Regions from separate parts of the Pantoea sp. X-Soil-MYKO-1289 genome, predicted to be linked through region 3. Evidence: predicted binding sites of a transcription regulator. Region 3 holds the regulator's gene; each other region holds the start of a gene.
The links. Region 3 encodes LexA, which represses DNA repair genes until DNA is damaged. Its sites were predicted from a motif close to TNCTGTATGTACATACAGNA; they were not measured.
Positions count from the first base shown of each region.

Region 1 (9,679 bases), 2.4 Mb from region 3:
AACGACGACGTCGAGCCGTTCGACTTTATCCGCACCATCGCCGTGGCGCGCATCATGATGCCGACCTCGCACGTGCGCCTCTCGGCGGGCCGCGAGCAGATGAGCGAGCAGACCCAGGCGATGTGCTTTATGGCGGGCGCCAACTCGATTTTCTACGGCTGCAAGCTGCTCACCACGCCGAACCCGGAAGAGGATAAAGACCTGCTGCTGTTCCGCAAGCTGGGCCTCAATCCTGAACATACTCACACCGCGCACGGCGACAACGAACAGCAGCAGCAGCTGAGCGAGCAGCTGTTCCACGCCGATACCGAACAGTTCTACAACGCGGCGCTGTAATGAGCTTCTCCACGCGTATGGCGCAGGCGCTGGAGACGCGCCGCGCCGCTGACGGCTGGCGGCAGCGCCGGCGGGTGGCGCACAACGATACCCGCACGCTGCAGGTAGAGGGAAAGAGATACCTTCACTTCTCCAGCAACGACTATCTCGGCCTGAGCCAGCATCCGGCGGTGATCGCCGGCTGGCGTCAGGGCGCGCCGGGTGCCGGCGCGTCGGGGCACGTCACGGGCTATAGCGGCCGCCACGCGGAGCTGGAGGCGCAGCTCGCCGACTGGCTCGGCTATTCGCGCGCGCTGCTGTTTATCTCGGGCTTCGCCGCCAATCAGGCGATCGTACATCTGCTGGCGCAGAAGCAGGATCGCCTTATCGCCGATAAGCTGGCGCACGCGTCGCTGCTTGATGCGGCAGGCCACACGCCCGCCACGCTGCGCCGCTTTCACCATAACGATGTTGAGAGCCTGACGCAGCGGCTGGCGACGCCGTGCGATGGCGACACCCTGGTGATCACCGAGGGGATCTTCAGCATGGACGGCGACAGCGCGCCGCTGGGGGCGATCGCCGCCGCCGCTCGCCGCGCCGACGGCTGGCTGCTGGTGGATGACGCCCACGGCATCGGCGTGGTGGGCGAGCAGGGGCGCGGCAGCTGCTGGCGGCAGGGCGTGAAGCCGGAGCTGCTGGTGGTGACCTTCGGCAAAGCCTTTGGCGTCAGCGGCGCGGCGCTGCTGTGCGATGACGAGACCGCAGACTATTTCCTGCAGTTCTCGCGCCACCTCATCTACTCGACGGCGATGCCGCCCGCCCAGGCGAGCGCGCTGCTGGCGGCGCTGCATGAGATTCAGGGCGGCGACGCGCTGCGTCAGCGGCTCAGCGACAATGTTCAGCGCTTTCGCCGCGGCGCAGCGGGCTTGCCCTGGGCGCTGATGCCTTCGGAAAGCGCGATACAGCCGCTGATCGTCGGCGAAAACGGCGCCGCGCTGGCGCTGTCGCAGCGGCTGGCGCAGGCGGGCTGCTGGGTCAGCGCCATCCGGCCGCCAACGGTGCCGCCCGGCACCGCGCGGCTGCGCATTACCCTGACCGCCGCCCACCGGGCGGATGATATCGACGCACTGCTGGAGGCGCTGCATGACGCTGCGGGTTAATAAAGCGGCGGTGGCGCGCGCGTTTGGCCGCGCGGCGGGCCACTATGAACAGCACGCCGAGCTGCAGCGCCGCTGCGGCGACGCGCTGCTGGCGCTGGCGCCGCCTCTGGCCGATGGCGATCTGCTCGACGCGGGCTGCGGCACCGGCTGGTACAGCCGCCTCTGGCAACAGCGCGGGCAGCGCGTCGTGGCGCTCGATCTCTCGCCGCAGATGCTGCAGCAGGCGCGCAGCCTCGACGCGGCGAGCGGCTATCTGGCGGGCGACATCGACGCCTTGCCGCTGGCGAGCCAGAGCGTCGATTGCGTCTGGAGCAATCTGGCGGTGCAGTGGAGCAGCGATTTGCGCACCGCGCTGCAGCAGTTCGCCCGCGTGCTGCGTCCCGATGGCGTCATGCTCTTCTCAACGCTGCTGGCCGGCTCGCTGCAGGAGGTGCACGCCGCCTGGCGGTCGCTGGGGCCCGGCGTGCACGCCAATCGCTTTCTGACCGAGGAGCAGGTGCGCGCGGCGGGCGCTGGGCTCAACCTTCGCTTTATCCGTCAGACGCAGGTGATGCATTTTCCCAACGCCCTGAGCGCCATGCGATCGCTGAAGGGCATCGGCGCCACGCATCTGCACCAGGGCCGGGACGGCGCGCCGCTGACGCGGCAGCGGCTGGCGCAGCTTGAGGCGCAGTGGCCGCGCGATGCGCAGGGCTACCGTCTGACTTATCAACTGCTTTTTGGAGTCACGCAACGATGAAATGGTTTATTACCGGCACCGATACCGAGGTGGGCAAAACCGTCGCCAGCGGCGCGCTGCTGCAGGCGGCGGGCGCGGCGGGCTATCGCACCGCCGGCTACAAGCCGGTCGCCTCCGGCTGCGACGTCACGCCGGAGGGCGTGCGCAACGGCGACGCGCTGGCGCTGCAGCGCTACAGCAGCCTGGCGCTGCGCTATGAGCAGGTGAATCCGCTGGCGTTTCTCGAGCCGACGGCGCCGCATATCGTCAGCGCGGAAGAGGGCAGGCCGATCGCGTTTGACCTGCTTTCACAGGGGCTGCGCGCGCTGGAGGCGCAGGCGGAGTGGGTGCTGGTAGAGGGCGCAGGCGGCTGGTACACGCCGCTGTCGGAGACGCAGACCTACGCCGACTGGGTGGCGCAGGAGCAGCTTCCGGTGATTTTGGTGGTCGGGGTCAAACTGGGCTGCATCAACCACGCCATGCTGACCGCCGATGCGGTGCAGGCGCGCGGCCTGCGGCTGGCGGGCTGGATCGCTAACGATATCGAGCCGCCGGGCAAGCGGCATCAGGCCTATATGGCGACGCTGAAACAGCGCATTCCCGCGCCGTTTCTCGGCGAAATTCCCTGGCTGCCCGATGCGGCGGCGCAGGCGGACTGCGGCCGCTTTATCACGCTGCCCAGCTAGCGTTCAGCTCACCGTCAGCCACTTACTGACGGTGAGATCGTCCAGCTGCGCCACGCGTCCCTGCGCGACGTTGCGGCCGCGGTGCAGCAGCAAAAAGTAGTCGGCGACGCGGCGGATCAGCGAGACGCGCTGCTCCAGCAGCAGCACGGTCAGGCCGTAATCGAGATTCAGGCGGCGGATCAGGTTGCCCATCTCCTCTTCCAGCCAGGGCGACATGCCGTCGGTCGGCTCGTCGAGGATCAGCAATCTGGGCCGCAGCACCAGCGCGCGCGCCAGCGCCAGCTGCTGCTGCTGATCTACGGGCAGCTCGCCGCTGCGCTGCTGCCGCAGCGAATAGAGCGCTGGAAACAGATCGAACACCATCTCGGGGATAACGTGCGGTTTGTCGCTCTGACCGCTGCCCGCCAGCAGGGCGATCAACAGGTTATCCTCTACGCTCATCTGCGAGAAAATATGGCGGCCCTGCGGCACATAGCCGATCCCCATACGCGCGCGCTGTTCGGCCGGCTGCAGCAGCAAATCGCGCGGCGGCGAGCCATCTTCCTGCCAGGTCATCGACCCGCTGTTAATCGGCAGGCGACCCATAATGCAGTTTACCAGCGTGGTTTTGCCCATGCCTGGACGGCCCAGCACGCCGGTGCAGGTGCCGGGCGGCAGGTCGAGATCCACGTCCCACAGAATATGGTTCTGCCCGTAAAACTGATTCACCGAACGTAAACTCAGCATCTGACTCTCCTCTTACAGATCTTGCCTGAATGCTTCCGCTCTTTGACGTCTGGCAAACAAGTCTTCAACGGTAGTGGTATCGCGATTATCGCCTTGCTTTACCTTCCTCAACTCTCTGGATAAACGCTGCAATTACCGGGCCAGAATCATTTTGCAGGTCGAGAAGCACCGGCAGGGCGCAATTCACCCGGAAATGATGAAAAATGCTTAACAATTGCTTCGGGTAATCAGGGCGCTGCACTTTCACGGTGCTGATGACTTGACGTTTCTGGTGCAATGGGGCTGCCGTCAGGCAGCTTGTTGAATTTAACTGGTCTTAAAGGCAGTCGCGGCTGGACGAAAATTCAGCGGCGGGCTGAAAAAGCATAGTTAACCGCCACGTTTTCGGTAGGAATTTAAGCGGAAATATTTTTTTTTCACGCGGGCGGCTTAAGGACAAAAAATTATGCACAGCCGATGGCGAAAGGGCTGCCTTCAGTTATCCACCATTCCTGTGGATAACCTTGTGCATTAGACAGTGAAAACAGAGCGCAAGCGAGGAAATACGCGGCCTGGTTACATAATGCTGAGAAACTGGGCTTTTCTCTTATTAATATAAAAAACAGATAGTTAATAAAAAACAAGCCTGAGAATTTTCCGCTGCGTAACAGAGCTGAAATTTAATGACGGTCTCTTGACAAATGTTATAAATCCGCTCCGGCTGGGGATAACCTTGCGCAACGGCAAAAATGTTGTGGCGCTGTTACAGCCAGCAGGAGGCCGCGCCGCGCCAGCGTCTTACTGTGCCGCGTTACTGGTAATTTATCCAGTATTATTTTCTGGCAAAATCGCCACGGCAGAGTAAAATGACTCGGCTAGCCGCCGCATTCTTCAGCAGGAACCGCATCTCATGAGTAAAGTCTTTAAACTAAATTCCGCCTTCCAGCCCTCCGGCGACCAGCCAGAGGCGATTCGTCGCCTCAAAGAGGGGCTGGAGGATGGTCTTGCCCATCAGACGCTGCTCGGCGTGACCGGCTCCGGCAAGACCTTTACCGTCGCCAACGTTATCGCCGATCTCAACCGGCCGGCGATGGTGCTGGCGCCGAACAAAACCCTGGCGGCGCAGCTCTACGGTGAGATGAAAGAGTTCTTCCCCGACAATGCGGTGGAGTTCTTCGTCTCCTATTACGACTACTACCAGCCTGAAGCCTATGTGCCCAGCTCCGACACCTTTATCGAAAAAGACGCCTCGGTAAACGAACATATCGAGCAGATGCGTCTGTCGGCCACCAAGGCGCTGCTGGAGCGTCGCGACGTTATCGTCGTGGCGTCGGTTTCCGCTATTTACGGCCTGGGCGATCCCGATCTCTATCTGAAAATGATGCTGCACCTGACGCGCGGCATGATTATCGACCAGCGCAGCATTCTGCGCCGTCTGGCGGAGCTGCAGTATGCGCGCAACGACCAGGCGTTCCAGCGCGGCACCTTCCGCGTGCGCGGCGAAGTGATCGATATTTTCCCGGCGGAGTCGGAAGATACCGCGCTGCGCGTCGAGCTGTTCGACGAAGAGGTTGAGCGGCTGTCGCTGTTCGATCCGCTTACCGGGCAGATCCTCTCAACCGTGCCGCGCTTTACTATCTATCCCAAAACGCACTACGTGACGCCGCGCGAACGTATTCTGCAGGCGATGGAAGATATCAAAGTCGAGCTGGCGGATCGCCGCCGGGTGCTGCTGGAGAACAATAAGCTGCTGGAAGAGCAGCGCCTGACGCAGCGCACCCAGTTCGATCTGGAGATGATGAACGAGCTGGGCTACTGCTCGGGCATCGAAAACTACTCGCGCTACCTCTCCGGGCGCGGGCCGGGCCAGCCGCCGCCGACGCTGTTCGACTACCTGCCCGCCGACGGTCTGCTGATTGTCGATGAATCGCACGTCACCATCCCGCAAATTGGCGGGATGTATAAGGGCGACCGCGCGCGTAAAGAGACGCTGGTGGAGTATGGCTTTCGCCTGCCGTCCGCGCTCGACAACCGTCCGATGAAATTTGAAGAGTTTGAGGCGCTGGCGCCGCAGACCATCTACGTCTCGGCGACGCCGGGCAACTACGAACTGGAGAAGTCGGGCGGCGAGGTGATCGATCAGGTGGTGCGTCCGACCGGTCTGCTCGATCCGCTGCTGGAGGTGCGTCCGGTGGCGACGCAGGTAGACGATCTGCTGTCGGAGATCCGCAAACGCGTCACCATCAACGAGCGCGTGCTGGTAACGACGCTGACCAAGCGTATGGCGGAAGATCTCACCGAATATCTTGAAGAGCACGGCGAGAAGGTGCGCTATCTGCACTCAGATATCGATACCGTCGAGCGTATGGAGATCATCCGCGATCTGCGTCTTGGCGAGTTCGACGTGCTGGTGGGGATCAACCTGCTGCGTGAAGGGCTGGATATGCCGGAAGTGTCACTGGTGGCGATCCTCGATGCGGACAAAGAGGGCTTCCTGCGCTCTGAACGCTCGCTGATCCAGACCATCGGGCGCGCGGCGCGTAACGTTAACGGCAAGGCGATCCTGTATGCCGACAAGATCACCAACTCGATGGCGCGCGCCATCGAAGAGACCGAACGCCGTCGCGAGAAGCAGCAGAAGTACAACGAGGAAAGAGGCATTGTGCCGCAGGGGCTCAACAAGAAGATCACCGATATCCTCGAGCTGGGCCAGAACGTCATCAAGACGCGCGGCAAGGCCAAAGCCAGCAGCCGCGGCGCCGCCGAGGCGGACGCCAGCTATCTGGCGCTGACGCCGCAGGCGTTGCAGAAGAAGATCCACGAGCTGGAGTCGCAGATGCAGCAGCACGCGCAGAACCTTGAGTTCGAAGAGGCGGCGAACGTGCGCGACAAGCTGCACCAGCTGCGCGAACTCTTTATCGCCGCCTCGTAGCGGCTTAGCTAAAGCGCTGAATGGCGTGTTCTAGCGCCAGCCGCAGCAGCTGGCGGTCGTGACGATAGGGAATATCGGCGGCCTCCAGCGGCTCGCGCACGATCAGGCGGTTCTCGACGCCGGCGGTATCGGCGGCCGGGCTGACCACCACCGCATCAATCACCCGTTTGCCGATATATTTCTCCATCATCGCCAGCTTATCCGCCACCGTCAGGCTGGCGGCGGCTGGACTCAGCTCGCGTCCCAGATTGCCGATAAACACCATGGTGGCGGGCGTACGGCGCAGCGCGCGCGCCATCTCCTCCATCAGCAGGCACGGCATCAGGCTGGTGTAGAAGCTGCCCGGTCCGATCAGAATCAGGTCCGCTTCGGCGATCGCTTCCAGCGCTTCGCGGGTCGGCGCCACGTTCGGGTGCAGCATCAGCTCCTGCGGCGGCTGCGTCATGGCGTCGATATCGGTTTCGCCGTAAACCATATTGCCTTCGCTGTCTAACGCCACCAGATCGACCGGCTGCTCCGACATCGGGATCAGGAAGGCGTCGACCTTGAGCAGGTTGCGAATGATATTGATCGCCTCCAGCGGCCTGACGCTGAGGTGATCCAGCGCCTTAAGCATCAGGTTGCCCAGGTTGTGGCCGGAAAGCTCGCCGTTGCCGGCAAAGCGATATTCAAACATCGCCGACGCGACGCTCGGCTCAGTAATCAGCTGATTGATGCAGTTGCGCATGTCGCCCCAGGCGATGCCGCCTTCGGAACGGCGAATGCGTCCGGTAGAGCCGCCGTTATCGGTGGTGGTGACAATGCCGGTCAGGCGCGAGCCCAGCGGCGACAGGGCTGACATCACGCGACCCAGCCCGTGTCCGCCGCCCAGCGCCACTACGCGATCGAGGTCTGCCAAAGTTCGGTTCATATTTCCTCTTTACCCCCGCTGCCGACTTACCGTACCGGCGTCATTTCAGCGGGCCATGTTAACCTTACTGCCGCGAAAATGCGGCGAAAAACCGTTATATGTCAATATATATAGCGAAATTAGTGGATGGCAGAGCGGCAAAATTCGCGCTACCATTTGCCAACCATGTCGTCCATGTGGCCGACATACACTCAAAGCCTGAACGCCTAAGTCAAATGATAGGGGGTTCAGGCCGCAGCCGACGCGCTGCCAGGGTGCAGAAAGAAATGCCTGCATCTCCCGTATTTGGAAAAGGTGTTCTGGTGTCACAACTTACTGATGCATTTGCACGTCGGTTTTATTACCTGCGTCTCTCGGTGACGGATGTCTGTAACTTCCGCTGCACCTACTGCCTGCCCGACGGCTATAAGCCGCAGGGCGTGAGCAACAAAAGCTTTCTCTCGCTCGATGAAATTCGACGCGTCACGCGCGCCTTCGCCGCGGCCGGCACTGAAAAAGTGCGCCTGACCGGCGGTGAGCCGTCGCTGCGTCGCGATTTTACCGACATTATCGCCGCCGTGCGGGAAAACCGCGCCATTCGGCAGATCGCCGTCACCACCAACGGCTACCGGCTGGCGCGCGACGTCGCCGCCTGGCGCGCTGCCGGGCTTACCGCGCTGAACGTCAGCGTAGACAGTCTCGACGCGCGCCAGTTCCACGCCATTACCGGACAGGACAAGTTCCATCAGGTGATGGCGGGCATCGACGCTGCCTTCGACGCGGGCTTCCAGCAGGTCAAAGTCAACAGCGTGCTGATGCGCGACCTCAACAGCCGCAGCCTGCAAACCTTTCTCGACTGGATCCGCACGCGCCCGATTCAGCTACGGTTTATCGAGCTGATGGAGACGGGCGAGGGCGGCGCGCTGTTCCGCGACCAGCACGTCTCAGGCGCGGTGATCCGCGACCAGCTGGTGGCCCAGGGCTGGCAGCGCCGCGAGCGCGGCCGCAGCGACGGCCCGGCGCAGGTCTTTTACCATCCTGACTACGTCGGCGAGATCGGCCTGATTATGCCCTATTCGCGCGATTTCTGCGCCAGCTGCAATCGTCTGCGCGTCTCGGCGCACGGCAATCTGCACCTTTGCCTGTTCGGCGACAGCGGCGTGCCGCTGCGCGATCTGCTGGTTTCCGATGCGCAGCAGGCGGAGCTGCAGGCGCGCATCGCGCACAGCCTGGGCGCGAAGAAGCAGACGCACTTCCTGCATCAGGGCAATACCGGCATCACGCAGAACCTTTCCTTCATCGGCGGTTAATCTCAGGAGCGAGTCAATGGGCAAATCTACGGGTGAATTTATTCCGGTCAACCTGGCGGTGCTGACCGTTTCCGATCGACGCGACGCCAGCAGCGACACCTCCGGCGACTATTTGCGCGCTGCGGCGCACGAAGCCGGTCACGTCGTGGTGGATCACGCCATCGTCGGCGAAGATCGCTACCGCATTCGCGCCATCGTGTCGCGCTGGATCGCCAGCCTGGATGTGCAGGTGGTGGTGATCAACGGCGGCACGGGGTTCAACGCGAAAAACATCACGCCAGAGGCGATTGAGCCGCTGTTCGATCGCAAAATAGAGGGCTTCGGCGAGCTGTTCCGCATGTTCTCCTGGGAGGATATCGGCGGCTCGACGCTGCAGTCGCGCGCCGTCGCCGGCATCGCCAACGGCACGCTGATCTTTGCGATGCCGGGCTCCACCAGCGCCTGCGAGAGCGCCTGGGAGCGCATTATCGCCGACCAGATCGACGCCCGCACCGGTCCCTGTAATTTCGTTTCACACTTAAAGAAGCTGTAAGCCATGCAACTGACACATATTAACGCCGCGGGCGAAGCCCATATGGTCGACGTCTCCGGCAAGGCGGAAACGGTGCGCGAGGCGCGCGCGGAAGCGCTGGTGCTGATGGCCGCCGAGACGCTGCAGATGATCGTCGACGGCAGCCACCATAAAGGCGACGTCTTCGCCACGGCGCGCATCGCCGGCATTCAGGCCGCCAAACGCACCTGGGAGCTGATCCCGCTCTGCCATCCGCTGATGCTGAGCAAGGTCGAAGTCAATCTGGTGGCCGAGCCGGAACATCAGCGCGTGCGCATCACCTCGCTTTGCCGCCTGAGCGGCAAAACCGGCGTCGAAATGGAAGCGCTGACCGCCGCGTCGGTGGCGGCCCTGACCATCTACGACATGTGTAAAGCGGTGCAGAAAGATATCGTTATCGACCAGCTGCGCCTG
Region 1 covers NZ_AP036004.1:1,319,584-1,329,262, forward strand. The annotation lists gene bioB (biotin synthase BioB) at 1-336, shown strand, start outside; gene AC6I7Z_RS06345 (8-amino-7-oxononanoate synthase) at 336-1,475, shown strand; gene bioC (malonyl-ACP O-methyltransferase BioC) at 1,459-2,214, shown strand; gene bioD (dethiobiotin synthase) at 2,211-2,879, shown strand; gene AC6I7Z_RS06360 (ABC transporter ATP-binding protein) at 2,883-3,605, opposite strand; gene AC6I7Z_RS06365 (hypothetical protein) at 3,691-3,882, opposite strand; gene uvrB (excinuclease ABC subunit UvrB) at 4,495-6,516, shown strand; gene AC6I7Z_RS06375 (gluconeogenesis factor YvcK family protein) at 6,521-7,426, opposite strand; molybdenum cofactor riboswitch at 7,604-7,738, shown strand; gene moaA (GTP 3',8-cyclase MoaA) at 7,729-8,715, shown strand; gene moaB (molybdenum cofactor biosynthesis protein B) at 8,732-9,247, shown strand; gene moaC (cyclic pyranopterin monophosphate synthase MoaC) at 9,251-9,679, shown strand, end outside.
Region 1: a site for LexA is predicted at 4,397-4,416, ahead of uvrB (excinuclease ABC subunit UvrB). Genes of this name have one in related genera too.

Region 2 (9,679 bases), 1.3 Mb from region 3:
GGGCGCTCCGCCAGCCAGGGCTTTAGCTTATCCTGCCAGACGGCCGCCAGACGTTTCATCGATACCGTAACGTCATTGCCCTCAGCGAGATCGCTCTGAATGTAAATCAGCTTATTGACATAGTGACTAAGCGTCGCCGACCCGCGAATCGCCTTGTGGCTGCCGAGATAGGCCTGTAGCCGCAACAGCAATGCCCACTGCAGCTGATAGTCAGGCTTGATGCTGTCGATATTGGCCGCCATTTCTCCCTGTTCGATAAGATTCAGAACCGAGAAAAAGTACTCTTCAAGTCGGGTATATTTATCCGCGCTGTCGTCTGTTTTCTCGGCAAAAAGAAACAGCATCGCCATGCCGTAAAGCCCTTGCTCAATGCTGGCGCCGCTGGCCAGCAGCAGATTGCTGCACATCAGATTGATGAATCGCGACGCCTGATCGACTTCCGGCGCGTTCAGCGCTGAAATACGCAGCGCTTTTTTTTCATTAAGCAGCATGGCATCAGGGCTGGCCAGCAGCCCTTTTACCGCTTCCGGGCAGGAGAGCGTCAGGCTGTTCCTGATCTCATATTTGGTTTTTTTCTGCGAACGTGGATAGCTGGAACAGGTCGGGCTCAGCGCCTTTTCACCCATTTTTTTGTGGATGTTGCACAGGCTATTCTCATCGAGGAAAGCGCAGTTCCCACTGGTGGAGAGCTTCATGGTGCCCCAGTTATCAAAACTTTTTTTGGTTTTGATAATATTTTCTTCCGCAAGCTGGCGCACCGCAATGTCACCGCTCTTCAAATAGCGGTTGACCGCAGGCTTATCTAAATAGATATCCCAGCCTTTACAGCAGTGGTCCAGGCACGCGCTGCCGGCGCACTTAAATTCGCTGAAAAACAGCGGTTCAACTACCGAAATCTCTTTCATGATCTTACCTGCTGATGGCGTTAAAACGGCAAAAACACAATGACAGCGGCCAGCCTATCAGCAGTTCCGAGACCCCAATGCGCATAACACAGCGGCTTTCCTGGCGTTTTCTCAGGCATAAAAAAACCCCGCCGAAGCGGGGTTTTCAGGTAGTTCACCAGAGGGCGATTAGCCCTGCAGCAGAGACAGAACCTGCTGCGGAACCTGGTTAGCTTTCGCCAACACAGAGTTGCCTGCCTGCTGGATGATCTGCGCTTTAGACATGTTTGAAACTTCGGTCGCGTAGTCAGCATCCTGAATACGTGACTGTGCTTCAGACAGGTTAGTCGTGGTGTTGTTCAGGTTAGTTACCGCTGAATCCAGACGGTTCTGAATCGCACCCAGTGAAGAACGGAATTTGTCTACGCTGGCGATCGCGCTGTCGATTTTTGCCAGCGGGTCAGAGGTCGCACCGGTGGAGAAATCAGACAGGTTGATGTTTTTGGTGTCGATGGTGAACGCTGCGGTATTGCCGCCTGCAGTAGTGGTTGCCGCCTGCGGGTCAACAGCGATGTAGAAGTCCTGGCTTGCATTTTTAGCAATGTCAAAACCGTTCGCCTTCAGGTTGTTGGTTTCTGCATCAGAAGTAGATTTAATGGTCACTTTCGCGAACATGTTACCGTTCGCGTCTGTGTACACGTTGGTGCCGTCTACTTTCGCGCCGCCAGCGCCCAGGCCCAGACGGGTTGACAGGTCGTCAGCTGCGCCAGATTCCGCCACTGTAGCTTGAGAAACGTTACTGGTGGTGCCGTAGACTTTCTGGAAGTCAGCAGCAACGGCAGCGTTAATCGTGCCCTGCGGGCCAGTCACGTTCAGGGTGTCCAGCTTCAGCGTAGAAGAGTCGATTTTTTTCAGGTCGATGTCGATGGTTTCACCATCGTTCGCGCCAACCTGGATAGACATTTTGCCGTCTTTAGCCAGTACGTTCACGCCGTTGAACTGAGTCTGACCAGATACGCGGTCGATTTCGCTCAGGCGAGATTTGATTTCGTCCTGGATTGACGCTTTGTCAGAATCAGAGTTGGTGCCGTTCTGCGCCTGAACAGTCAGTTCACGGATACGCTGCAGGTTGTTGTTGATTTCTGACAGCGCGCCTTCAGTAGTCTGCGCAGCAGAGATACCGTCGTTGGCGTTACGTGCAGCCTGAGTCAGGCCTTTGATGTTGGACTGGAAACGGTTGGCAATCGCCTGACCAGCAGCGTCATCTTTCGCGCTGTTGATACGAAGACCAGAAGACAGACGCTCGATAGAGGTAGACAGAGCAGACTGGTTCTTGTTGATGTTGTTCTGAGTGATCAGCGAGAGGCTGTTGGTATTAATGACTTGGGCCATGATAAATATTCCTGTTAATCAAGTCTTTCGGTTAAGGTGTGGGCTTCAACCCGCCGGCTTCAGCGCCGTCAAAGTTGTTATCGTCTGCCCTTAAACAACCTTTAGAATTTTTTTAGTACCAGGTGAAAATTTTTTCCTTCAACCTGTCACGCTTATCTTTATCGCCCTCGCCCGCCACTTCTTTAGAAGAAAATCACTTCCTTTCTAGCCGTTGAAATACCCTTCTCTATATACGCTATTCGCTTTATCGCGCAGTGATGAATAACTTTAAACTTTCCTTATTCGCCGCCGATAACCCCGGTATTCACTCTCCGTGTCGACATGATAAGGAAACAAACATGGCAAGTATCTCTACCCTGGGTGTCGGTTCAGGCCTGGATTTGAGCAGTATTCTCGACAGTATGCAGACGGCGGAAAAAGCCGCGCTGACCCCGATTTCTAAACAGCAGACTTCCTATACCGCCAAGCTGAGCGCCTACGCGACGCTGAAAAGCGCGCTGACCACCTTTCAGACGGCGAACACCACGCTGAATAACGCCAGCCTGTTTAGCGCCACGACGGCGACCAGCAGCTCAACCGCCTTCAGCGCCACCACCTCCGGCAGCTCCGTCGCGGCTGGCAAGTACACCATTAGCGTGACGCAGCTGGCGCAGGCGCAGACGCTGACCTCGGCGGTACAGAGCAGCAACACCGCCGCGCTGGGCGACAGCTCCGCCAGCAGCCGCACGCTGAGCATCGCGCTGGCGGACGGCTCCAGCAAAGACATTACCCTGACCAGCGCGCAGACCTCGCTGACCGGCATGCGCGACGCCATCAACGGCGCCAGCGCGGGCGTGACCGCCAGCATTATCAAGGTTGGGGATGGCAGCTACCGCCTCTCGATCAGCGCAAATGAGAGCGGTTCCGGCAAAGCGGTCAGCTCGATTAAAGTCACCGGCGACGATACGCTGGCGGGCATCGTCGGCTACGACGCCAGCGCCACCAGCAATGGGATGACCGAAAGCGTCACGGCGCAGAATGCCAAACTGACGGTGAATAATGTCGCTATCGAAAGCAGCAGCAATACCATCAGCGACGCGCTGGAAGGCATTACGCTGAATCTCAGCGACGTCACCAGCGGCACCCAGACGCTGACGATCGCCTCCGATACCACTAAAGCCAACGCCGCTATCACCAGCTGGGTCTCCGCCTACAATACCCTGCAGGACACCTTTTCCAGCCTGACCAAATATACCGCGGTGGATGTGGGCGCGGACTCGCAGGATACCAGCAACGGCGCGCTGCTGGGCGACAGCACCTTGCGGACCATCCAGAACCAGCTGAAGAGCCTGCTGACCAATGCCGCCAGCTCCTCGACGTTCAAAACCATGGCGCAGATCGGCGTGACCTCCAACCCGACCACCGGGCAGCTGGAAGTCGACTCTGACAAGCTGAGCACCAGCCTGAAAAACAATATGTCGGACGTAAAAGAGATGATTATCGGCGACGGTAAGACCACCGGCATCGCCACCACCGTCTCCAGCAATCTGACCAGCTGGCTCTCCAGCACCGGCATCGTGCAGTCCGCCACCGACGGCGTCAGCAAGACGCTTAACGCCCTGACCGTCCAGTACAACTCGGTCAACGATCGCATTAACGACACCATCACGCGGCTGAAAGCGCAGTTCACGCAGCTCGACGTGGTGATGAGTTCGCTTAACCAGACCAGCAGCTACCTGACGCAGCAGTTCGACACCTCGAGCTCCAGCTCCAAAAGCTGATTTTAATAAGGAGTGATCATGTACACCGCAAACGGCATTCAGGCCTATGCAAAAATCGGCGTTGAAAGCGCCGTCATGAGCGCGAATCCGCATCAGCTGGTCAATATGCTGTTCGACGGCGCGCTGAGCGCGCTGGTGCGCGCCCGCCTGTTTATGCAGGACGGCAACATTGAGGGGAAAGGCCTCTCTCTTTCGAAGGCCATTAACATTATTGAAAACGGGCTTAAGCAGGGTCTCGCAGAAGAGAGCGGCGACGAGCTCACCACCAACTTGATTTCGCTTTACGCCTACATGGTGCGGCGACTCCTGCAGGCGAACTTACGCAACGACGTGGAGGCCATTGTTGAGGTCGAAGCGCTGCTGCGCAATATCGCTGATGCCTGGAAGGAAATCGCCCAGCCTCAACCTCTGATTCAGGACGCCGTTTAATGATACTAGCACCGCAACTGATTACCATTTACCAGCAGTTACTCGATCTCAGCCAGCAAATGCTGCGTCTTGCGGCCGAGGGCGAATGGGATGATTTGATCAAAAAGGAAGTTGATTACGTCAGCGCGGTGCAACGGCTGGCGCGATCGACCGAAGCCGCCTCGCCTTCCGTGCAGGCGCAGGAGCAGCTGCGTCCGGTTCTGCGCCATATTCTTGATAACGAAGTGGAAGTGAAGCGCCTGCTGCAGGAGCGTATGAACGAGCTTTCCACGCTGGTTAACCAGAACACCCGCCAGAAATCGGTGCTTAGCGCCTACGGCAAACAGGGCAGCGTGATGGTGCCGATGGAAAACCAGCCGCTCTCCTGATTCTGAAACGCACCGCGACAGAGAAAATAACTGTTCTGCCGGTGCGTCTTTTTTTCGCCGTGCTCCATACTTGCTTTTCCTTCCCGCTGGAGCACAGCAAATGCACAACCCGACGTTATTGCAATTTTTTCACTGGTATTACCCGGATGGCGGCCAGCTCTGGCCTGAAGTCGCTGAAAAAGCGCCCTGGCTGAGCGAGATCGGCATTACTATGGCCTGGCTGCCGCCTGCCTATAAAGGCGAATCAGGCGGCTATTCCGTGGGATACGACAGCTACGATCTCTTCGACCTGGGCGAATTCGATCAGAAAGGCAGCGTCGCCACCAAATATGGCGACAAGCAACAGCTGCAGGCGGCCGTGGACGCGCTGCGCGCCCATAATCTCGGCGTGCTGCTGGACGTGGTGGTGAACCATAAAATGGGCGCCGACGAGAAAGAGCGGGTGCGCGTTAACCGCGTCAACCCCGACAACCGCGACGAAATCAGTGACGAAGTCATCGAATGCGAAGCCTGGACGCGCTTTAGCTTCCCGGCGCGCGCGGGCGAATATTCCAAATTCGTCTGGGACTACAAATGCTTTAGCGGCGTCGACCATATCGAAAACCCGGATGAAAACGGCGTCTTCAAGATCGTTAACGACTACACCGCCGACGGCTGGAACGATCAGGTCGATAGCGAGCTGGGCAATTTTGACTACCTGATGGGCGCCAATATCGACTTCCGCAACAACGCCGTGCGCGAAGAGCTGAAATACTGGGCGCGCTGGGTCAGGGAACAGCTGCCCTGCACCGGCTTCCGCCTCGATGCGGTGAAGCATATTCCCGCCTGGTTCTACAAAGAGTGGATCGATCACGTTCAGGAGGTCGCCGACGAGCCGATGTTTATCGTCGCCGAGTACTGGTCGTTCGAGACTGATAAGCTGCTGGAGTATATCCAGCAGGTCGAGGGTAAAACCCTGCTGTTCGACGCGCCGCTGCATATGAACTTCCATCAGGCTTCTACTCAGGGCAGCGACTACGATCTCAGCCAGATCTTCGCCAACTCGCTGGTGCAGGCCGATCCCTGGCATGCGGTCACCATCGTCGCCAATCACGACACCCAGCCGCTGCAGTCGCTGGAGGCGCCGGTCGAGGCCTGGTTCAAGCCGCTCGCCTACGCGCTGATTCTGCTGCGCGAGCAAGGGGTGCCGACGGTGTTTTATCCCGACCTGTTCGGCGCCAGCTACGAAGATGAAGGCGGCGACGGCGATACCCACCGCGTCGAAATGCCCGCCATTCCAGAGCTGGAAGCGCTGATCCGCGCTCGCCAGGCTTATGGCTGGGGCGCGCAAACCGACTATTTCGATCATCCCAACTGCGTAGCCTTTAGCCGCAGCGGCACCGCTGAACAGCCGGGCTGCATCGTGATTATGTCGAACGGCGAAGAGGGCGAGAAAAGCGTGGCGATGGGCGACGGCTTTGCCGGTAAAGCCTGGCGCGACTATTTAGGTCATCGCGACGAGATCCTCACCGCTGATGAACAGGGCACGGTCGTGGTGCGCTGCAACGGCGGCAGCGTCAGCGTCTGGGTGCTGGCGGAGTAACGTGACGCGCCTTATTCCATCGCAGCTGACGGAATAAGGCGCGGCGGGATTACTGCTTGTTTTCGTTCGCCTGCGTGATGGCGGACTTCAGGATTTCCGGCTCGATGTTCTGGATCACGTCCGCATTCGGCTGTTTCGCCACCTCATCCAGCGCCTGCTGGCACTCTACCGTCGGGCGCTCGACCTTACGCAGCGTCAGCCCGTCATAGCGCAGCTCGCCGCCATCCAGCTCTAAAGGCATCACGCGCGACTGGCGGTTGACGTTAACGTAATCGCCGCTGAGCAGCGTCAGCTTGCCCGGCTTGGCGATAACGCGCATCCACTGGCGGCAGTCAAGCGTGCTGCCATCCGCATTGACGATCAGCGTGCCCAGCGCGCGATCGCTGCGCAACCCGCTCTGCGGGCCGACCGTTTGCCAGGTGCCCTGCAGGCTGGCGGGCGCCGGCGTCTGCACCGCATCCTGATAGCTGTTGATTTGCGCACAGCCGGCCAGCGCCAGCGCGGCCGTCGTCAGCATCCACTTTTTCATCGTTAATCCCTGAGATCGCTTCAATGGCGGCTAAGTTATAATTTTTCGCCTGCTTTCCGCAAGCTATCTACGTCCTGCTTCGCCTCGTACGGCCACTTTTTTTTCCTCCAGGCGGCTGTTTAACGGCGTCCTGACAAGGGCTGGAGGCTGAGTTACACTGGCGCGCTGCACCGCAATTAATCTTTCAGGAAACCTTATGAAAACGCCAGAAGCCTACTACGCGCAGGCGCGCGAGATGTTTTTTACCGCCCATGCCGATTTTCAGGCCGCGCTCGATGAGCTGACGGAGAGCGACGCGCGCCACGCCAATATGTCGCTGCGCCAGCTGCGCGAATGGCATGCGGAACGTATTTACGCCGCCTTCCTGCGCCAGAAAAATCTCGACGGCATGATCTTCTCTATCCAGCTTGCGGAGCCGGATAAAGCGGTGGCCGCCGAAGCCATTGAAAATTATCTTAAATTGCATGCTGAATCGCTGGGAATGACCTGGGAGGAGTTCTGCATTAAGAACGAGCTTTAAGCGACCGAAAGCGGCAACACCTCCAACCAGTAAAATAAATCAGGATTAAATTGTACAAGAAGATAAAACTTGTATAACTTTACTGGACGACTTCGGTCGTGATTGTCCTTGAACGAATGGTGCGCTTGCACCGCCTCTGGAGGTGTTGCTGGATTTCCACCTCCAGAGGTTTGATTTTTTCCCTGTATTTCTCTTCTTGCCCTCCGTTCCCCTTCCCGGCTTTGTTATCTGCGAAGAATTTGCGCATCACGCCGAAAAAAAAGCGCTCAATACGCCTGCGAGGCTTGTCACTGGTTGGATTTACAGTATGATGTGCCAGCGAATTTCTTCCCTGTATGGAATACCAGTATGTTTGTGGAATTGATTTACGATAAGCGTAACGTAGCCGGCCTGCCAGGCGCGCGCGAAATGATTTTACGGGAGCTGGAAAAGCGCGTGCAGCGCGTCTTCCCGGAGATTGAGGTGCGCGTAAAGCCGATGGAGCGCAACGCCATCGAAACCGATTTGAGCAAGAACGATAAGGCCACGGTGGCGCGCATTGTCGAAGAGATGTTTGACGAGGCGGAAATGTGGCTGGTGGCCGACTAAGCGCCGACCACCGCCGGGAGCAGGATTATTTCTCCTGCTCGCTGTGGTTAATGGCGATTTCGATATCCTGAATCGCGGCGTCCAGGTCATCCAGCAGCGTGCCCTGTTTGTTCAGCAGCGCATCAATGCGCCCGGCAAACTCCGGATCTTTATATTCGCCGGCATCGAACGCGAGCCAGTGGCTGGAAAGCGTCTCGGTATTGGTTTGCGCGTAGTGGCGCATCTCTTTCAGCTGCGAGGTCACATCGCGCAGGTAGTCAGTTTTGCTTTTCGTTTCCACTGAATCACTCATGCTGTTTTTCCTTTTGCTGTTTTAACCAATAAATATCTCGCGTCAATGATTAAAGATAGTGGAATATAACGAAGCCGCCTTAAGAATATTCGGAAGTGGCGCCTTATCCTCGCGATTTCTGACTCAAGCGCCCTTCTCTTCTTTAGCCCCGCCACGCCGCCAGAAGCGCCCTCGTGATAAAAAACAGGGGACGCGTTGTCCCCTTTTCGTGCCTTATCCGCTCAGCGATTAGAGATATTTACGCGCCAGTTCGAACAGCTCCTTTCTGGCCGCGGTGCCCAGATGCTCAATCCCTTGCTGTACAAAATCAAAAGCGGCGCCGAAATCTTTTACCCCTGCGCTAAAGTCGCTTTGCTCCTCATTCCCGGCGGGCTGAGCGGACGACCCCGCAGGGCTGCCGGAATCGGCTACGGGCGCCGTTTCCTGAACAGCAGCGTTAACAGCCTGCGCGCTGGCCTGCTGGGCAGCGGCATCCGCCACGGGTGTCTGCGCCTGGGATTGCGCATCGGCGGCGGCGTCAGCCGCAGGTGGCTGATCGGCGGGCTGAGCGGTCGCGTCCGAGGGCGCGCTCTGCTCTGCGGCCTCTGGGGTCGCGGACTGAGCCGCAGGCTGCACGGCGGCGGCATCCGGCGCAGCGGTCTGATCCGCAGGCTGTGCGGCGGCAGCATCCGGCGCAGCCGTCTGATCCGCAGGCTGCGCGGCGGCAGCGTCGGGCGTTGCCGCCTGATCCGCAGCCTGTGAGGCTGAAGCGTCGGGCGTTGCCGCCTGATCCGCAGGCTGCACAGCAGCGGCCTCCGGCGCAGCGGTCTGATCCGCAGGCTGTGAGGCTGAAGCGTCTGGCACAGCGTTCTGCTCCGCCGACGGCGACGGTGTGTGCTGCGCCGTCGCATCAGGCGCTACATGGGTTTCGCCTGGCGTCTCTTCAGAGGTGGCTGGCGCCACCGTTGAGGGGGAAGATAAACGCTGCAGCTGCGGATCGGTCGGCACACTGGCGTCAGGTATGGCAAACTGCGGCAGCTCGGCGTCGCCTGCTGGCGTGGTTGAGTTAATGATGCTGGTATCGGTCATGGCAGACTCCTTAGTGATGATGATCGATCGGAGGGCATGAAAGCCTTCACCAATCAGGTTAAAAATTCGCATTAGACTCTCCTGTTAGGGCTTCGTAGCATTTTCATCCTGTATGACGACTCGCTTCACCTTGTCGACCGTCTGATCGGGCAGCGTATCCAGCTTTTTCTGCAGCACGGACACCTGCTTCGACAGCTCATCTACCTTGGCTTCACGTCGCGCGGCGGACTCGCGCGCTTCTCGTCGAATATCCTCAACGCGCTGGTT
Region 2 covers NZ_AP036004.1:2,451,296-2,460,974, forward strand. The annotation lists gene fliB (flagellin lysine-N-methylase) at 1-905, opposite strand, end outside; gene AC6I7Z_RS11820 (FliC/FljB family flagellin) at 1,074-2,276, opposite strand; gene fliD (flagellar filament capping protein FliD) at 2,615-4,036, shown strand; gene fliS (flagellar export chaperone FliS) at 4,055-4,465, shown strand; gene fliT (flagella biosynthesis regulatory protein FliT) at 4,465-4,833, shown strand; gene amyA (alpha-amylase) at 4,934-6,415, shown strand; gene yedD (lipoprotein YedD) at 6,465-6,944, opposite strand; gene AC6I7Z_RS11850 (DUF6388 family protein) at 7,141-7,464, shown strand; gene AC6I7Z_RS11855 (DinI-like family protein) at 7,813-8,052, shown strand; gene AC6I7Z_RS11860 (hypothetical protein) at 8,078-8,344, opposite strand; gene AC6I7Z_RS11865 (hypothetical protein) at 8,573-9,412, opposite strand; gene AC6I7Z_RS11870 (hypothetical protein) at 9,497-9,679, opposite strand, start outside.
Region 2: a site for LexA is predicted at 7,753-7,772, ahead of AC6I7Z_RS11855 (DinI-like family protein). Genes of this name have one in related genera too.

Region 3 (9,679 bases):
TGTCGGAGAGCGACGGCACGCGCATCAGCTGCAGGTAATCGATCATGATCATGCTCAGGCCGCCGTTTTCGCGGAAAATGCGTCGCGCGCGCGAGCGCACTTCGGTCGGCGTCAGGCCGGAGGAGTCGTCGATATACATATTTTTCTTCTCCAGCAGGATGCCCATGGTGCCGGAGATACGCGCCCAGTCTTCATCATCAAGCTGGCCGGTACGGATGCGCGTCTGATCCACGCGCGACAGCGACGCCAGCATACGCATCATAATCTGCTCGCTGGGCATCTCCAGACTGAAGATCAGCACCGGCTTGTCGTGCAGCATGGCGGCGTTTTCGCACAGGTTCATGGCGAAGGTGGTTTTACCCATCGACGGACGCGCCGCGACAATAATCAGATCCGACGGCTGCAGGCCGGCGGTCTTTTTATTCAGATCCTGATAGCCGGTGTCGACGCCGGTCACGCCGTCGTGCGGCGTTGAGACCAGGGATTCGATGCGCGACACCGTGGCTTCCAGCACCTCCTGAATGTTCTTCGGCCCTTCGTCTTTGTTCGCGCGCGATTCGGCGATTTTAAAGACGTTGGACTCGGCGAAGTCGAGCAGTTCGTCGCTGTTGCGTCCCTGGGGATCGTAACCGGCGTCGGCGATCTGATTCGCTACCGAGATCATCTCGCGCACTACCGCGCGTTCGCGCACGATATCCGCATAGGCGCCGATGTTCGCCGCGCTGGGGGTGTTTTTCGCCAGCTCCGCCAGATAGGCGAACCCGCCCGCCATCTCCAGCTCGCCGCGCGTTTCCAGCGACTCGGAGAGCGTGATCAGGTCGATGGGCTGGCCCGCTTCCAGCAGACGCTGCATCTCGGAAAAGATCAGACGGTGCGAGCGGTTGAAGAAATCTTCCGCCACGACGCGCTCGGAGACGTTGTCCCAGCGTTCGTTATCCAGCATCAACCCACCCAGCACCGACTGCTCCGCTTCAATCGAATGCGGCGGCATTTTAATACCTTCCAGCTGCCGGTCGGGCGTGTCGTTCGATTTGTTGGTGGGTTTATTTCCTGCCATAGTGAATGCAATACCGATCTTCTGAGGGGACGCGCCAGTATACCTTATGGCGGCGCGCCTCTCACGCCTCATATTGAACAATCACAGGAGTAAAAATGGCAAAGCGTATTCAGTTTACCGCGCAGGGCGGGCCTGAGGTATTGCAATGGGTAGATGTCGATCCTGCCGATCCTGCTGAACGCGAAGTGCAGGTAGAGAACCGCGCCATCGGCATTAACTATATCGACACCTACGTGCGCGGCGGCCTCTATCCGGTTCCCGCGCTGCCCTCTGGCCTCGGCACCGAAGCGGCGGGCGTGGTGAAGCGCGTCGGCAGCGCGGTCACGCGCTTCAAGCCGGGCGATCGCGTGGTCTATTGCCAGGCGACGCTGGGCGCCTACAGTGAGCTGCACAACGTGGCGGAAGATCGGCTGATGCTGCTGCCGGACGCCATCAGCTTCGAACAGGCTGCCGCCAGCTTTCTGAAGGGGCTGACCGTGCACTATCTGCTGCGCCAGACCTACCGGGTGAAGCCGGACGAGACCTTTCTGTTCCACGCGGCGGCGGGCGGCGTCGGCCTGATCGCCTGCCAGTGGGCGAAAGCGCTCGGCGCGCATCTGATCGGCACCGTTGGATCGGCGGAAAAGGCGAAGCTGGCGAAAGCGGCGGGCGCCTGGGCGACCATCAACTACCGGGAAGAGAATATCGCCGAGCGCGTCAGCCAGCTGACCGACGGCAAAAAAGTTGCGGTGGTGTATGACTCGGTGGGCAAAGATACCTGGGAAGCGTCGCTGGATTCGCTGCGTCGTCAGGGACTGATGGTGAGTTTTGGTAATGCTTCCGGGCCGGTTACCGGTGTGGATTTAAGCATCCTCAACCAAAAAGGCTCGCTGTTCGTCACGCGTCCTTCGCTCTACGGCTATATCACCAACCGCGAAGAGCTAGAGCAGGCGAGCAACGATCTTTTCTCGCTGCTTGCCAGCGGCGCAATCAAGGTTGAGGTGCCGGAACAGCAGAAGTTCCCGCTGAAAGAGGCGGAGCGAGCGCACCGCACGCTGGAAAGCCGCAGCACCCAGGGCTCCAGCCTGCTTATTCCCTGATGCCTGAACGCAAACGGGGCTTCCCGTAGGAAGCCCCTTTTCTTTTTATCGTTCGCGCTGGTGTAGGGACAGCGGCGATGAATTCATGTCGACTCAACGGCGATCATCCTGGCAGAAAACATAAGTAAAAAATATGTTTAATTGCGAAACTGGCATAAGCAATCTGTCAGTCTGTGATCGCACCCGCAATTAATAGCCGCGACGCCGTTCTAACTTGCTGATTTTTCGACGCAGCTTGCGGCGCGCCCGTTCGCGGCTATCACCGCAAAAGGCGCGATAAACCCAGGCGGCAACCAGCGCCATCACCAGCCAGGGCAACAATTTGATTACAAGCGCAAACAGGCCGCCGATGAACATTACCGCCGTCGCGACCACCAGCGCCGCCAGCACGCCCAGCAGCGAGACGCCCGTCACCAGAAGCATCACAAAAAAACCCAGCACAAACAGAATTTCCACGTTGTTACTCCTCTTGTTAGTTCTACAGCTCTATTACAAGAAGCGTGCCATATGTTATCTGTTTGAATAGATTCAAGAATAGCGATAGTGACCGCCGAAAAATAGCGAATTTCACCGATTTTTGGCGTAAAAAAAACCAGCGCTCAGGCTGGCTTTTTTACCGCTGCCGCGGGTAATCAGGCTTCCTGTGGGATCTTATCCGCTACCAGCGCCAGCGCCGCTTCCAGCACGCGTACGTCTGCGCCCGGCTTATGGGCGTTTTCACTCAGATGACGACGCCACTGGCGCGCGCCGGGAATGCCCTGGAACAGGCCGAGCATATGACGCGTGACGTGGCCGAGATAGGTGCCCTTCGCCAGTTCCGCCTCTATATAGGGATACATGCTGCGCACCACCGCTACCGGATCCGCAATCGGCGCGTCACGGCCGAACAGCTCGCGATCGACCTGCGCCAGCAGGCCGGGATTCTGGTAAGCCTCGCGTCCCATCATCACGCCATCGAGATGCTGCAGATGGGTTTTGGCCTCTTCCAGCGACTTCACGCCGCCGTTAATGGCGATAGTCAGCTGGGGAAAATCACGCTTCAGCTGATAGACGCGCGGATAGTCAAGCGGCGGGATTTCACGGTTCTCTTTCGGGCTCAGGCCGGAAAGCCAGGCTTTACGCGCATGGATGATAAAGGTGTCGCAGCCGCCGCGCTGCGCGACGGTGCCGACAAAATCGGTCAAAAATGCGTAGCTGTCCTGTTCGTCGATGCCGATACGGGTTTTTACCGTCACCGGAATTGAAACCACCTGACGCATAGCGTCGACGCACTCGGCCACCAGCGACGCTTCCGCCATCAGACAGGCGCCGAAGCGTCCGTTCTGGACGCGATCGGAGGGGCAGCCGACGTTGAGGTTTACCTCATCGTAGCCACGCTCTTCCGCCAGCTTCGCGCACTGCGCCAGCGCCGCCGGATCGCTGCCGCCAAGCTGCAGCGCGACCGGATGTTCCGCCTCGCTGTAGGCCAGGTAGTCGCCCTTGCCGTGAATAATGGCGCCGGTGGTCACCATTTCGGTGTAGAGCAGCGCGTCGCCGGTCAGCTGACGATGGAAATAGCGACAGTGTCGGTCGGTCCAGTCGAGCATCGGCGCGATGGAAAAACGTTGCGAGGAGAAAGAATTGCTCATGAAGCGCAGAAAATCCGTTAAGGGTGATGATAATCTGCGCAATGATAGCACATTTACAAGGTGCCGGGCGACTCTGCATCGCCCGGCATAATGACGGCTAAAAATCGCCGATTAGAAGTTAAACCCGAGCTGCATCATCGCGCCCCAGGTATTGTTGTCGCCTACCGAACCTGCCAGATCCAGATGCACCGCGTTGTTGAACGGCGACACGCCGAAGCCGGCGGTGAAGACATTTTCGTCGTTGGATTTCATATCCGCGCGGTAGCCAGCGCGCAGCGCCAGCCAGTCCAGCACGCGGTATTCGCCGCCGACGCCGGCGTACTGGCTGCTCTCTTCCGATTTAAAGCGTTTCGTTTCGGTAAGATCCACATCCAGCGCCGCGGTAAAGGGGCCGCCGTTCCACGACAGGCCAGAGGTCACCAGCGGACGGATCTGGTAGGTGTCGCGATAGCCGTTAGTCTCTTTAGTCTTCAAATCGCGCGACACCAGATTCTGTCCGGTAACGCCCAGCGTCCAGCTGTCGCTCAGCGGCGTCGCTAAACCGGCGTCGATGTTGAAACCGGTATTATCGTTGCGGTAGCGGCTGCCGTTGAGGTCGTTTTTATCGTAGTTGTAGATGCTGGCGGTGTAGTTATAGAGCCAGGTTTTCTGGATCTTAGGCGTGACGCCGATCGAAACCGGATGTCCCGCCACGCTGAACTCGTGCGCGACGGCGATGCCGTAGTCGGTGACCAGCGCCGCCAGTCCGTTTGCGCTGGAACGCAGGTTATTCTGGTCGCCCGGCACGGGAATAACGGTGCCGTTCGCCACGCCGTCGAGATAGGCGATGTCGCTCTGCGCCACGTTAGCGCGCAGGTGCACCGTGCCATACGCCTTAGTGATAAAGGCGAAGGGCAGCGTTTCGTTGGGAACGGTCACCGCCAGCGCGACGCCCGCCGTGCCGTTGGCTTTGTTGCCGCGCAGGTCGCGAAGCTGGTTCGCCACGTCTCGCGACGCCGTTTTCAACTGCGGATAACCGTTGAGATAGTCGCGGAAGGTCAGGCCATTGATTACGTCACGATAGCGATCGACGGTATCGCTGATGTCATCGACCTTATCGACCATCTTGTCTTTATCGGTTATCTGCAGGCCGGCAGAAGGAAAAATAATGCCGACATTATCGTCCGGCTGCGCGCGCGTCATTAGCGCCGGGTTCGCCAGCACGGCAGAACTCCACGTAGAGGACGCGACGCCTGTACCGCCCATCGCGTCGTTGCGCGCGTCGTACCAGGTCCCCGCGGCCATAGCGGAAGAGGAGATAAAGAGCGCGTTTAAAACAGCAGGATATAAAAGCGCAGAGCGCCGGGTGGTTTTGTTCGCCATTTGTCTGCCATCACCTTGATCAGGAAAACATTCATCATCGGAATTTGTCGTTAGCGCTATTGTGAATCGCGGCTAACGGTTCATTGCTGTGAATTGAGTCGAAACAGCATTGTTATTCGCCGGATTGGATGTTTTAGCTACAAATCGGCGCTTTTATTATTTAGCGGGGTAGTCAAAAAGGATATTAAGGCCAGCAGTTGCTTAAGGCCTCATGAACATTAGTGCTTAACCTGGTGAGTTGTAAAGCAAAACTCTAGTTTTGTTAGTTAATGTCTCAATGATGTTGGCACTGATTAGCGTCACAAAACCAACTTCATCCTCTGCTTTTTATCCTAATGCATTGATATTAATAGGTCATAACAGGGATTGTGCTGAAAGCGCGCAACTTCAGCGCAAGCGCGTCTGCTGTGATAAGATAACATCTCGTTTTCAGCGGAGAATCACCATGTCGACAATGACGCCAGAAAAAATCATGACTCAGGCGGAAAAACTCTGCCTGCAACGCGGAGTGCGGCTAACCGCGCAGCGCGCTGAGGTGTTACGTCTGATGGCGGCGCAGCATGGATCGATTAGCGCTTACGACCTGCTGGATCAGCTACGCGCCAGCGAGCCGCAGGCGAAGCCGCCGACGGTCTATCGCGCGCTCGATTTCTTGCTGGAACAGGGATTTATCCATCGCGTGGAATCCAACAACAGCTACGTGGTTTGCCATCATTTCGAGGCGCCGGCGCATACTTCGGTGATGCTGGTTTGCGATCGCTGCGCGGCGGTCACGGAAAAACAGGCGCAGGGCGTCGAGAATATCATTGCCGATCTGGCTGGCGAGGCGCGCTTCACGTTACGCCATAGCGTAATTGAGGCACATGGACTCTGTACCCGATGTGCGGAGGTTGAAGCCTGTACGCATCAGGATAGCTGCAGTCACGATCATGAGTCTGAAGGGAAAAAGCGCGGAAAAAGAGGGTAAGCGGCACTTCCCTGTGCCGATCGCTCAGATCAAGCCTGAGCGAGGAGATTACCAGCGGTAATCTTTATTCTGGGTTTCCCAGTCTGAGACTTCTTTCTCTGCCTCATCCTTAGCGTAACCGTAGCGTTCCTGAATTTTGCCGACAAGCTGATCGCGTTTACCTTCGATAACCTGCATGTCATCGTCGGTCAGCTTGCCCCATTTTTCTTTGAATTTGCCTTTGAACTGCTTCCAGTTACCGCTCGCTTCGTCTTTATTCATGTCAGACCTCCACGTCATCCTTAGTTTTACATACCACCACACATTGGCAGTACGACAATACAAAGCGCTGCTGTGTCGCGCTGTTGTAAGGTAATTATAGTAGACGAATCGGCAACCGGCGCATAAATACAGAATAATCCGTCAGGCGCAGCGTGTTACGGCTGCCGCTGCGCGCGCAAATTAACTTTGAAACCAGCGTTTTAAGCGCCATTCACGCCGCCAGATCAGCCAAAGCGAAACGCCGCGTAGCGCAAGAAAAACCGTGACCGCCAGCCATAAACCGTGATTGCCTAGCCAGGGGAGAGTCAGCAATGTCAGGAAATAGCCCAGCGCGGCCATCGCCATACTGTTGCGCATTTCGCGTCCGCGCGTCGCGCCGATAAACAGGCCGTCCAGCAGATAGCACCATACGCCCGCCAGCGGCAGAACGATCTGCCAGATAAGATAGCGATCGACCAGCTGCCGCAGCGACTCCAGCGAGGTCAGCATCGACACGATAGCGTCGCCGCTCGCCGCGTAAATAAGCGCAAAGGCGAGCGCGACCATGCCCGCCTGTCGGCAGGCGGCGCGCCACACCGACAGCAGTCGTTTGCCGTCGCGCGCGCCATAGGCCTCGCCGGAGACGGCTTCCACCGCGTAGGCGAAGCCGTCGAGCGCATAGGCGGTAAAGGTGATGAACATCAGCAGCACGGCATTAGCGGCGACAATTTCCGACCCCAGTCGCGCGCCGATAAGCGTCAGCGAGGCAAAGCAGAGCTGCAGCAGCAGCGAGCGCAGCATAATGTCGCGATTGAGGCGCAGCAGGCGGCTGATATCGCCGCGCCAGCTCTCTTTCAACATCGCTATCGAGATGCCGCGTAGCTTCAGTACGCGCCACACCATCGCCAGTCCGACCGCCAGCGTAACATATTCCGCCAGCGCCGTGGCGCTCGCCGCCCCTGCCACGCCCCACTTCAGCCCGAGCACCAGCCAGAGATCGAGCAGAATATTGACCGCGTTGCCCACCACCAGCAGCACGACCGGCGCGCGGGCGTACTGCACGCCCAGCAGCCAGCCGAGGATCACCATATTCGCCAGCGTCGCCGGCGCGCTGAGCCAGCGGATATTAATAAAGATCGCGGCCTGCTCCTGCACCTGCGGATCGCCGCCCGCCAGCCGACCTGTCAGCGCGCTGAGCGGCTCGCGCAGCAGGATAAACAGCAGGCCCGCAAGCAGCGCCATCAGTAGCGGCTGCGTCAGGGCGCGCGCCAGCGCCTGCGTATCCCGCGCGCCAAAGGCCTGCGCGGTAATGCCGGTGGTGCTCATGCGCAGAAAGAGTAAAAGCATAAAGACGAAGCTGGTCGCGGTCGCGCCAATCGCTACGCCGCCAAGGTAAACCGGACTGTCGAGATGGCCGATAACGGCAGTGTCCACCAGGCCAAGCAGCGGCACGGTGATATTGGAGAGGATCATCGGCAGCGCCAGCCGCCAGAGTTGTCGGTCGTCAGCAGAGAAGAGACGCATCAGCCGGTCCATGCCTGAAAACGTTAAAAGAAGCGAGGCGGCCCCGGCGCGACGTTAGCCGCAGGAGACGCGTGAAAAGATTAGCGTACAGACGCCTGACGAAGGGATGCAGGCGTCTGAAGGCCAGCGGTCAGAGCCACTCGCCGTTGCGCACCACGCCTACCGCCAGACCTTCAACGGTCAGCGACTGCGTGCGGGTGTCGACGATAATCGGCTCGAAGTCGTTGTTTTCCGGCAGCAGATGAACCACGGTGCCCTGCTTTTTCCAGCGCTTTACCGTGACTTCGTCATCAATGCGCGCCACGACGACCTGACCGTTACGTACATCCTGCGTTTTATGCACAGCCAGCAGATCGCCATCCATAATGCCGATATCTTTCATCGACATACCGGCGACGCGCAGCAGGAAGTCAGCAGAGGGCTTGAACAGGTCGGGATCGACTTTGTAGTGCGTTTCAATGTGTTCCTGCGCCAGCAGCGGCTCGCCGGCGGCGACGCGGCCGATTAACGGCAGTCCGTTGGACTCTTCCTCTTCCATCAGCAGGCGAATGCCGCGTGATGCGCCGGAAACGATCTCGATAACGCCTTTACGCGCCAGCGCTTTGAGGTGTTCTTCGGCGGCGTTGGGGGAACGGAACCCCAGCTGCGAGGCGATCTCCGCACGCGTTGGCGGCATGCCCGTCTGGTTGATATGGTCGCGAATCAGGTCATAAACCTGTTGCTGCCTGGTGGTTAATGCTTTCATCCCGCCCCCTGGTTGTTTATACAGTCGCTGTGAGTATATACAGGTATTGGCGAAATGAAAACCAAAACCCAGGGAAATAACAGCCATTTGGGTAATTCTGGAAAGGCTATCGCAAATGGGTCCAGAGCAGCGCGACCCAGACAAACAGCGCCAGTATGATAGTGAGCAAGACGGCGGCGGATCCCATATCTTTCGCCCGCCCCGCCAGCGGATGACGCTCCTGGCCGATGCGGTCGACCACCGCTTCAATCGCGCTGTTGAGGATCTCGACGATGATCACCAGCACCACCGATCCGATCATCAGGATGCGCGCCACGGTGTCGACATCCAGCCAGCAGGCGATGACGATCGCGACGATGGCGGCCGTAGCTTCCTGACGAAACGCGGCTTCATGCTGCCAGGCGGCGCGCAGCCCCTGCCACGAGTAGCCTGCCGCTTTTACAATCCTGAGTAAACCGGTGGTATTACTTGCCATTGCGAGGGAACCCTTTTAGTTGTTTGACGTCAATGTCTGGGCCAGGTGCGTTTGGCACCACCACAGATCTTCGCAGCACTTTCTGATATGCTTGCGGCGCTTTGCTAACAAGAGGCTTCATGTTGTCTATGTCAGGTTGGCGTAAACTTTATTATAAATTGTTGAATTTACCACTTTCTATTCTGGTAAAAACGAAGGCTATTCCGGGCGATCCCGTTTCCGAACATGGACTCGATCCGACGCGGCCGATTATGTACGTGCTGCCATACGATTCCAAGGCGGATTTGCTGACGCTGCGCCAGCAGTGTCTGAAGCATAATTTGCCCGATCCGCTGTCGCCGCTGGAAATCGACGGCGCGCTGCTGCCGCGCCACGTGTTTATCCACGACGGTCCGCGCGTATTCCCCCATTTCGGGCCGAATACGGAATCGGTGAAGATTTTCCACGAGTACCTCGATCTGCACCGCAGCAATCCTCAGCTCGATATCCAGATGCTGCCGGTATCGGTGATGTTCGGGCGCGCGCCTGGCCGCGAGGTTCAGGGCGACGATGCGCCACACCTGCGCGAGCTTAACGGGGTTGAAAAGTTCTTCGCTATTATC
Region 3 covers NZ_AP036004.1:3,727,517-3,737,195, forward strand. The annotation lists gene dnaB (replicative DNA helicase) at 1-1,057, opposite strand, end outside; gene AC6I7Z_RS17770 (quinone oxidoreductase) at 1,153-2,136, shown strand; gene pspG (envelope stress response protein PspG) at 2,326-2,592, opposite strand; gene dusA (tRNA dihydrouridine(20/20a) synthase DusA) at 2,769-3,764, opposite strand; gene AC6I7Z_RS17785 (conjugal transfer protein TraF) at 3,876-5,126, opposite strand; gene zur (zinc uptake transcriptional repressor Zur) at 5,572-6,093, shown strand; gene AC6I7Z_RS17795 (CsbD family protein) at 6,142-6,354, opposite strand; gene dinF (MATE family efflux transporter DinF) at 6,535-7,857, opposite strand; gene lexA (transcriptional repressor LexA) at 7,988-8,602, opposite strand; gene AC6I7Z_RS17810 (diacylglycerol kinase) at 8,709-9,077, opposite strand; gene plsB (glycerol-3-phosphate 1-O-acyltransferase PlsB) at 9,206-9,679, shown strand, end outside.